Regions from separate parts of the Peribacillus sp. NPDC097675 genome, predicted to be linked through region 1. Evidence: riboswitches for the same ligand, from Rfam matches in the RefSeq annotation. Region 1 holds a riboswitch; each other region holds the start of a gene.
What was found. A riboswitch is a leader RNA that binds a small molecule or an ion and turns the genes downstream of it on or off. The one in region 1 is predicted to bind preQ1.
Positions count from the first base shown of each region.

Region 2: another riboswitch for preQ1. It lies ahead of ACQKL5_RS07300 (VUT family protein); the one in region 1 lies ahead of ACQKL5_RS09880 (QueT transporter family protein).
Region 3: another riboswitch for preQ1. It lies ahead of queC (7-cyano-7-deazaguanine synthase QueC); the one in region 1 lies ahead of ACQKL5_RS09880 (QueT transporter family protein).

Region 1 covers NZ_JBNNSK010000005.1:214,915-218,070, reverse strand. The annotation lists gene ACQKL5_RS09890 (ATP-binding protein) at 1-659, opposite strand, end outside; gene ACQKL5_RS09885 (TVP38/TMEM64 family protein) at 766-1,422, opposite strand; gene ACQKL5_RS09880 (QueT transporter family protein) at 1,535-2,020, opposite strand; PreQ1 riboswitch class I at 2,028-2,072, opposite strand; gene ACQKL5_RS09875 (hypothetical protein) at 2,259-3,074, shown strand.
Region 2 covers NZ_JBNNSK010000004.1:13,162-16,317, reverse strand. The annotation lists gene ACQKL5_RS07310 (methyl-accepting chemotaxis protein) at 1-305, opposite strand, end outside; gene ACQKL5_RS07305 (GNAT family N-acetyltransferase) at 313-897, opposite strand; PreQ1 riboswitch class I at 1,164-1,206, shown strand; gene ACQKL5_RS07300 (VUT family protein) at 1,259-1,819, shown strand; gene ACQKL5_RS07295 (hypothetical protein) at 1,812-1,955, shown strand; gene ACQKL5_RS07290 (hypothetical protein) at 2,018-2,290, opposite strand; gene ACQKL5_RS07285 (hypothetical protein) at 2,302-3,156, opposite strand, start outside.
Region 3 covers NZ_JBNNSK010000004.1:18,864-22,019, forward strand. The annotation lists gene queE (7-carboxy-7-deazaguanine synthase QueE) at 1-425, opposite strand, end outside; gene queD (6-carboxytetrahydropterin synthase QueD) at 418-888, opposite strand; gene queC (7-cyano-7-deazaguanine synthase QueC) at 888-1,550, opposite strand; PreQ1 riboswitch class I at 1,609-1,651, opposite strand; gene ACQKL5_RS07335 (methyl-accepting chemotaxis protein) at 1,844-3,156, shown strand, end outside.

The DNA.
Region 1 (3,156 bases):
TCAAGCATGAGCACCGGGTATGGATTGTGTTCAAATAAAGATTTATAGCGCTGTTCACTAGCGAGCAATTGATTTTCCGCGGCGATTCTTTCAGAAATATCCCTGCCTATGACGACCAGACCTTTTCTGGAACCATCCTCATAGAACAATGGGACTTTGATGGTATCGAAGGTCTTGAAATCACCGTTAGGAAGCGGGATATTCTCCTCGCAACGCGTAATTTCCCCCATTTCCCATGTTTCTTGATCGGAGTTTTCGCAGTAAATCAACGATTCTTTGTAAAAATGGGAGTATTCAGCAAGCTCGCTATCTTTTTTTCCTTTATAATCGACATTCTCCAATTGGAATAATTGAAGCCCGACGGTATTTGATTCTAGCCATCTGCCCTCTCCATCTTTAAAGTTAACAAAGTCAACCATTGAGTTAATGAGGGTACTTCGAAGTTGTTCCTCTTCTTTTAATTGCTTAAACTCTTCTCTTTTAGATAGATAGAGAAATAAAATCAATCCGATTAATAGGACAAATACAAATCCCTCTACCCTCTGGAGCAGAATGGATGCCTCTTTATCATGTAAAGTATTAGTAAGGTAGTAATTGAAAAAAATTAATGTGGTCATTCCAGAAAGAATGTAAGTTACTAATATGATGCGTTTTGACATATAGGTCTCCCTGAATTTTCCGACATTTACAAAGATGAAATACATACACATTTTAACAAATTCTAGGGAAAAAATATATGATTCCTCATAAAAAACAGGTATAAGCTTACCTGTTTTTGTTTAAGAATGTTAGGTTCTTTTTTTTCTTGAAGCGTTTAAAGAGAAGGATAAAGACTAAGAGCAGGAAACCGATTACAATTAATGTATATTGATTCATTTCTATGGAGAGTAGTCCGTATGGGATTAAAGATAGAAAGAAAAAGTAAATGAGATTGCCTAATGCGGTTGCCATTAAGAAATCTTTGTAGGTGACGGAGCTAACCCCCGCTGCCAGATTTATTAAACTTGTCGGAATGAATGGGAAAATTCGACCTGTAAAAACGTACATGAACCCATGATCCATAACGGATTCCTGCCAATCATTTCCCATCTTTCTTAAAATCAATGCCTGGAACCAGTGTCTGACACCATAGAAAATGACCCCTGATGCGGCGACGCTTGTAAGCCAACTCCATAAATATCCGAATGTAAAGCCAAAAATTGTAACATTAATTGTTAAGAGTAAAATCAGGGGAATGACAGTAAAGGAGTTCTGAACAATCATCAAGATGAACGTCACAATAAAGGTAAGGAGAAGGTTTTCTGTCAATATGGCTATCACGGATTCCAAATCGCTATTCCAGATCATTGTGAACAATTCCGAATTCAGTCCGATGAAGGTTATTACAATCAAAAGGACGAGTAAAGTTAATATTTTTTTCAACATATCACCACCATTTATCATTTTTCCGGGTATGGGTGAAAAAAAGAGCCGCTGCATCTAGCAGACAGCTCTTTTGGAAAATGAATGTTCTTTTACATTGTATGCAGGGATTTCAAAGCAGCTTTCCAAAATGAATTCTTTTATTCATTATATAAATGATGGGTGCACCGACCAGTAGGACGAGGAACTCTCCGGTAGCTGTAATTGCCCAGGTCCATAAGAATGGTACACCTAAGACTATATTCAATTCCATGGCTATCAGGAACATCGTTAACGTGAATACGAAGATGGTCATGGCCATTCGACCCTTAATGCCCGTTATGAAACGGGAAGAAAAGATGACAAGCAATAAGGCTATTAGAGATTGTCCGACCCCGAAAATTAAATCATATGCCCCTAGCTGTGAAAAGAACAAGTTCGATATGAACACGCCGACGACTATGCCGTATATATATTTTTTATTAAAGATAATAAGATGGTTTAACATTTCGGGTATGCGAAATTGGAGCACCCCAAACATAATCGGTTGAAACACGAATGAGACAGCGATATATATGGCTGCTAAAAGACCATTTATCGCAAGGGTACGAATATTCATTTTTTCTCTCTCCCTAGTTTTTTATCGTGGGATGGTTACGAACCACGTTTAGGCTTTTGTCCGAAGTTTAATAGTATCGTATAAAGGCTAGTTCCGTCAATTTCAAAAGGTATGCGTAATGTGGGATATTCAGGATAAAGGGAGGATGATTAGCTTTAACGTGGTGAAAGAATGGTACTATTCATACAAGTGATGAATTAGGCAAATTAGGGATATATGCAACGATGGAGGGTCATTCATGTTCAATGTAAAGTTTACACATAACGATAGTAGTTATCACAGTCTCAAAAATCTGTACGAGGAAAATATAACGGTCAAGAGCATCGCTCAAGAATTGGAATTCTGCAACAAAGATGAACTGGCGCTTCCCATCAAAAATAAAATGGTAGAAAAGCATTTTGATACATTGGCGGTAGAAGATGAGGGGGAGATCGTTGGGTACATCGATAGACATGAACTTGGTGAAGGGGGAATTTCGGAATACATGAAGGTTTTTTCTCCAAGGGAGCTTGTATCAGATTCAACGCCTTTGATTCAACTATTACATATTTTCAAGAAGAAGACACGGGTATTTGTGCTGGAGAATAATTCGATAAAAAAGTTGATCACGCATGCTGACCTCCAAAAACCACCGATCAGAATGTTGATATTTGGTTATATCACTCTTTTGGAAATGAGACTTAGTGATATTATCTTGCATCGATTTGGGGGGACAAACTGGTACCCGATGATCAGCGACGATCGTCTTCATAAAGCAAGACAATTATATGAGAGAAGAGTGGAGAAAAATGAGGAAATTAACTTAATTGAATGTCTGCAAATTAGTGATAAATTTGACATTATTCTCAAGGATAAAGAATTGAGAACATTTTTTCAAATTCCTTCAAAGAGTAAGGGGAAGAAAGATGCCAATGCCATTCGGAAGTTACGGGATAAGATTTCGCATGCCAATGAACTCGGGTTGGATATGTCTTGGATTGAAATCATAGAAGTGGTCCAAACTTGTGGTAAATTATTGGAAATTTCCGAAACCTATCATTATGAAAGGTACTAGTTCGATAGGATAATGCTCTACCTACTCACTAGAATATTTGCGAAGGCAGTTCCATGCAGTTAAAGAAGAACCCGTCGTTATG
Region 2 (3,156 bases), on a different contig from region 1:
TATATGCCCATCACAGCCACATAAAAATACAAACTCATAATATTGATAAGATGAGGATCAAGGGCAATGATGATGAACATCGAGACTCCTATGATGATGAAATTGAAATATTTCGTAAAAGATGCCATTTTTTCTTTCCATTGAGGCCGGTTCGATATATAAGCTAATGGGCCAAGTATACATAGGAGAATGCCAAGGACCGTTGCCACAAGTATAAAAGGTATGCCAACGATTAAATTTAATAACTGAATGGCTGTAACCACACCTGCGAAAAAGAGAACGACCCAATTGTTTCTTCTTATCATTAGCATTTCACCTTGCATTCAGTACACCTTCTTTCGCTTCCATAACAGGAGATAACCATTCATATTTTTGCAGGTGTTTGTTATCATACACTTCTTTTAGATTGAAAACGGTGGGAATGGTATAGGCACCTTTGTAGAAAATTTCTCCCGCGACTTGAAGGGTAGGGATATGGTAAGAATGCGATAGGGAACGAAACACTTTAGGGTCAGTAAGAGCGACTAAATGGGTAACATTGTGCTTCTCCGCATAATCAATAATGGCACAAAATACATGTTTACCTAGCCTGCCTCGATATGGAGGCAAGACCGCTAAGCTATCGAGTTCCATTACCTTCATGTCGTCTGTTATCACGTCTTCAAATAGTTTTTTGATAAGGGGAGCAGTATCCATACCATAGGGGATGAATTCATAGGTTCCTCCCGGAAGTCCATCATCCGCAATCATTAAAAATAGATCAGACCCCTCTTTGGCAGCTTCGATTTCGAACCCCATTTCATCCCAAGCCGTGTTTTTAATCTGATGGAACGTCTCAAACTCTTCGGACGTTCTAACTTTCTTGTATACGAAGTATTCGTCTTCAAATGTACTCAAACTAGCTCTCCCTTTCTTATACTCTTATATAGTGCAAGGCCTATTTTTCGACATTCGTCCTATTAATAGGTCCATCCTATTGTGAATATCGACCTAAAAAGATAAATATTTACACTTTTTACTTGATTAGTAATGATTATTGTCGAAATCTTTGCAAAAAATTAGAGTTCAGTCCGAAAATACATGTTTTTAGTTAATTTGAAAATTATTGATTTACCTCCACATTCAGGATAAGATTAAGAAGGAAAATAATAAATCCGCTTAAGGTGGAAGAGGTTCTAGCTACCCTCTCAAAAAAACTAAGGAGAACAGCACTCTTTCTTAGGGTGCTGTTTTTTCCTGTATAAGGAGATTGGAAGAAATGACCAGAATTTTATTGTATTTGCTATCCATCGTCACCGCAAATGTGGTCACAGCAGCTTTTTTACCATTACAACTTGGTGTGTTCATCATTCCGATGGGAACATTGTTCATCGGAGGGACTTTCATCTTTCGTGACTTGGTTCAAAATAAATTTGGTAGGGCAAAGACCTATCTTTGCATTATCACAGCACTGATTTTATCAGCAAGTGTATCATTCTTATTAGGGGACACATTATTGATCGTATTTGCTTCTGCGCTATCCTTCGTGGTGGCGGAAACGGCAGATACGGAGATATACACCCGGTTAAAGTTACCCTTGAGCTGGCGGGTGTTTTACTCCGGGGTTGTTGGAGGTTTATTGGATTCCGCGATTTTCGTCGTTATTGGGCTTAGTCCATTGGGGGCGAATATTTTGCCTTGGTCTGCAGTACCGGCAGCCATTTTTGGACAGATCTTCGTTAAAACGATCATTCAGTCTATCGGTGCTGTGCTATTGGGTAAAATTCATGTAAGACTCGAAAAACGGTTAAGTACGGGAGGGAATGCGCTCGATGGATGATGCAAAAAAAGAAGCAGACAAATGCTATTGCTTGGAGGCCTTTCGCGAGAAATATGGTCCGCAAGTCCAGGGAGAATGCCTGAAGTTTTCATGTGCCAATTACAGAAAGCATAATCCGGATAAGCGAGAATCGTGAGTATGCATGTGGTCGTAACCATAAGAAAACCCCGTTGTCCTAACGGGGTTTTCTTATGGTTGTTAGTTCTTTAACCAGGTTAGCATCCGAATCAATTCAAAAGGTTCATACCAGGTTACCCATAATAAAAGGATAAAGAGTGAGGCAACAGAAAAGAATTTCATACTGCCTTTTTCTTTTACGCCTATGGCGATAAAACTAAGAATGGCTCCCACGACTAATGCTACTATGAAACCAAACAAGAAATAGCCCTGAGTAAAGGTATTTAAGAAATGTAATCCAACCCCAATTATTCCAATGCTGCTAAAAGCGATAGATAACCTACTATATTTCATCAAACCCCTCCTTATTTATTCATTTGGGGTAAGATAATTTCCTTTGGAGCATCTCCATCGATGCCCACTTTATATAGGTGATACTGCGGATCACTTACACCGAATTTTTTATCTACCATGAAGTACACGGTCTTGGAGTCGCTACTAAAGACAGGGCGTTCGGTGTATTCATTTAAGTGTGTGAGCTGTTTTTCGGTCTTGGTTTCAAGGTCATACGTATAAAGCTCATATATGAAAGTATCCCCTGATCCCTCGTTTGAGATAGATTGGAAAACCATCGTTTTTTCATCCGGTCCCATTATAAAATCGAACACATCGACCTCTCTTTCAGGATCGGAGACGGTTTCAATTTTTTTATTCTTGAATTCGATTTTAAAGATTCGTTGATGCGTTTCGAAAATTTCATCAGCCGTTTTAGCATTGTCATCATCGTCCGTTTGATAATATGCGGCTTTTCCGTTCCCAGCGATATTTAGAGAACTGAGACCATATTTTTTGAACGTGGTCAATTGGGTAGACTCATTCTTATCGAAATCAAACTCATAGATATCGAGGTCATGTGGACGTGGCCCCGCGATTGGCGAATAGTTTTTATAGGTCCCCGCTCCGATATAAAAGAGGGAACGGTCCTGATCTGAGAATTCAAGTTCTGTGAGGAGAAAATCCGCATCGAATAATTCGCTGACTTTCTTGGATCCCAGATCAAGCAAGTGGACTGTACTCGTTGAATCTTCACCTTGGTTTTTATCTGTTGTAATAAACGCGAGCGTATCTCCTTCAGAGGAAAAGGTGGGATCGAGTATTTGTTCATCGTTTTTGAGTTCGATGACTTTTTCCTCCAAGGATAAGTCCGGATTATAAAGGTT
Region 3 (3,156 bases), on a different contig from region 1:
TCGAGTACTTCAAAATCGGTTTTCATCTTTGAACTTGGTGGCTTGGGAGAAATCGTCAATTCATCAATATCGTGAAACCAATCCTGCCAACGACTCCCTTGCGTTTCAACGGCGATTTTGATGTTTTTCTCTTTTAAAAGCACAATCAAGCCGTCGAGATTTTTCAGCAGACCGGGATTGCCTCCCGATATCGTCACAAAAGAAAAACCCTTTCCTCCCTTCGCTTTTAGCTCTGTCCAAATTTCTTTAGCCGTCATGGGGATGATATCTCCCTTTCCTGTGCCATCCCAGGTAAAGGCGGAATCACACCAGACGCAGGAATAATCGCACCCGGCTGTCCTGACAAACATCGTTTTCTGTCCGATGACCATTCCTTCCCCTTGAATGGTCGGTCCGAAAATTTCCATCACAGGAAGTTTACTCACAATCCATCCACTCCCTTCTTGCTTCGGCATAACTCGTCGGTGTTTCGTATAGCCGGACAAATTCGACGCGGGCCCCTTTAACATCCTTGTTCTTTAGGGAATGCGCCATTTTTTCATAAATCCAGACGACGATATTTTCAGCGGTTGTATTCATAAGTGGCAATGTTTCATTCAAGTAGCGGTGATCAAGATGGATTTCGATTTCATTTTTCCAGATCCCTTTCAGTTCACCAAAGTCAATCATCAATCCGCGGGAGTCATTAAAGCCACTTACACCGAAAATGACTTTATAGGTGTGGCCATGCAGATTCTTGCATTTCCCTTCATAATCATGAAGATGATGAGCTGCATCAAACGTGAATTCCTTGCTCACTAACACCCGTCTTTGATGATAGTTCAATTGATTACGATGAATGTCCTGTTCTATTTTTTGAAGCTTATCGACAATCTTGAAACCATACATTATAGACTCACCTGCCGTCTACTCAGATAGTCATCCAAACCATTTTTTCGAAGCTTGCAAGCCGGGCACTGTCCACAGCCATCAGCCATGATTCCGTTATAACAAGTGAGCGTCTTTTCACGAACGAAATCGAATGCTCCGAGTTTGTCCGCCATTTCCCACGTTTCTTCTTTATTCAGCCACATAAGCGGCGTATCTATCACAAAGTTCTGGTCCATCGAGAGATTCAAAGTAACATTCAATGATTTAATGAACACATCGCGGCAGTCAGGATATCCACTGAAATCCGTTTCACAAACCCCAGTTACAATATGCTTCGCTCCAATTTGGCTTGCAAGCACTCCTGCAAACGACATGAACAGTAAATTCCTCCCCGGAACAAATGTTGACGGTAACTCCCCGTCTACTCCATCCACAACGGCAATATCCCTCCTGGTCAATGCATTAGGTGCCAATTGATTCAACAAGGACATATCCAGAACATGATGGGGAATCCCCAGCTCCTTAGCAATGTCCCGTGCGCATTCAATTTCCAAGCTGTGCCGCTGATTATAATCAAACGTCACCACTTCCACTTCATCAAATCTCTCCATTGCCCAGAACAAACAGGTGGTACTGTCCTGTCCTCCGCTAAACACCACTACTGCCTTTTCTTTCTTCATCATTTGGGTAAAACTCCTTTTCACAGAAAAAAACAGCACCCTAAGAATAGAGTGCTGCTTCTCCTTAGTTTTTTTAAGAGGGTAGCTAGAACCTCTTCCGCCTTAAGCAGAATATCTTTATTGCTAAAGTAATCATAACGTATATCTTATTGGGTTATCAATAAATATCCATTTTAAAATGATATTCCCAATTACACTATTTCCTTATTTTTTTCATTGTTAAACTTAATATATTCTTTACCTTTTCCGATATACAAAAGGTAAACTACTATACCGAAAAAGGGGACATCTACTTGAAACGAATTAAAACAAAGATATTGATTACATTTATGTTAGTCATTTCTTTATGTATCATCTTGGGGGCCTACAGTATTTACAGTAGCAATAAGTCTCTTACCAATTCTAGAGATATTATCGACCACGAGTTACCTCTTCTTATCAAAGATGAGCAATTACTATATAACATGTCACAAAGAGTGGCAATGGCTAGGGGCTATATTTTATTTGGGGATAAAAAATATAAAGAAGATTTCCTAGCTTATACTGAAGATAGCAAAATCCTTCAGGACGAACTCTTGGCTATATCTAATTCTGAAAGAACGAAGAAATTGATTGAAAAAAGTATAGATTGGAGAACCATGCTTGAAGAACGCGTCTTTACTCAGTATGAGCAAGGAGATGTAAAGCAAGCTAAACAAATATTATTAAATGAAGTGGCACCCATCAGCATTGAAGTAATGGCTGGTTTTAAGGAGCTCGCTTCCGAACGAGAAAAATTGATCGCTGATTCTGGTGAGAACATTGTCAGCAGTGGCGAATCCGTTAAAAAGACGAGTATTATTTTAACCGTTATTACCATCATAGCCGGAATTAGCTTTGCTCTTATTACTGCCAATCTCATTACAAAACCCCTTCTAAAAATTCGCGATAGAATGAAGTTAGTGGAGAATGGTGAACTGAACCACGAACCACTTAAACAGACAACACAAGATGAACTCGGGGAATTGACGCTTTCAGCCAACGAAATGCAGAGAAACCTTCGCGAAATCATTGAAAACATGTTGAATGTTTCTGAATCCGTTACGAGCAAAAGCGAAGAGCTGACCCAATCGGCACATGAAGTTCAACAAGGAAGCAGTCAGATAGCAACCACCATGTACGAACTATCGGAAGGTTCGGAGTCACAAGCCAACCAGGCATCCGAAATTGTCCGTATGATGGAAAAATTCTCAAGCAAAATTCAGAAGGCTCATCTAGAAGGAGAAGAAATTACCCAAACTTCCACCGAAATCCTATCCTTGACCAAGGAAGGAATGACGTTAATGAACAATTCGGTGCAGCAAATGCAAACGATTGACGGTATCGTCAAACAGGCCGTAGAGGAAGTAAAAGGCCTTGATTCGCAATCTCAGGAAATTTCACAGCTTGTTCAGGTTATACAAGACATTTCCAATCAAACCAATTTACTTGCCTTAAATGCAGCCATCGAGGCTGCACGCGCAGGCGAACATGGAAAAGGATTTGCCGTCGTCGCTGAAGAGGTACGGAAACTCGCTGAACAAGTTACAGACTCTGTTGGGGATATTACAGGAATCGTAACAGCTAT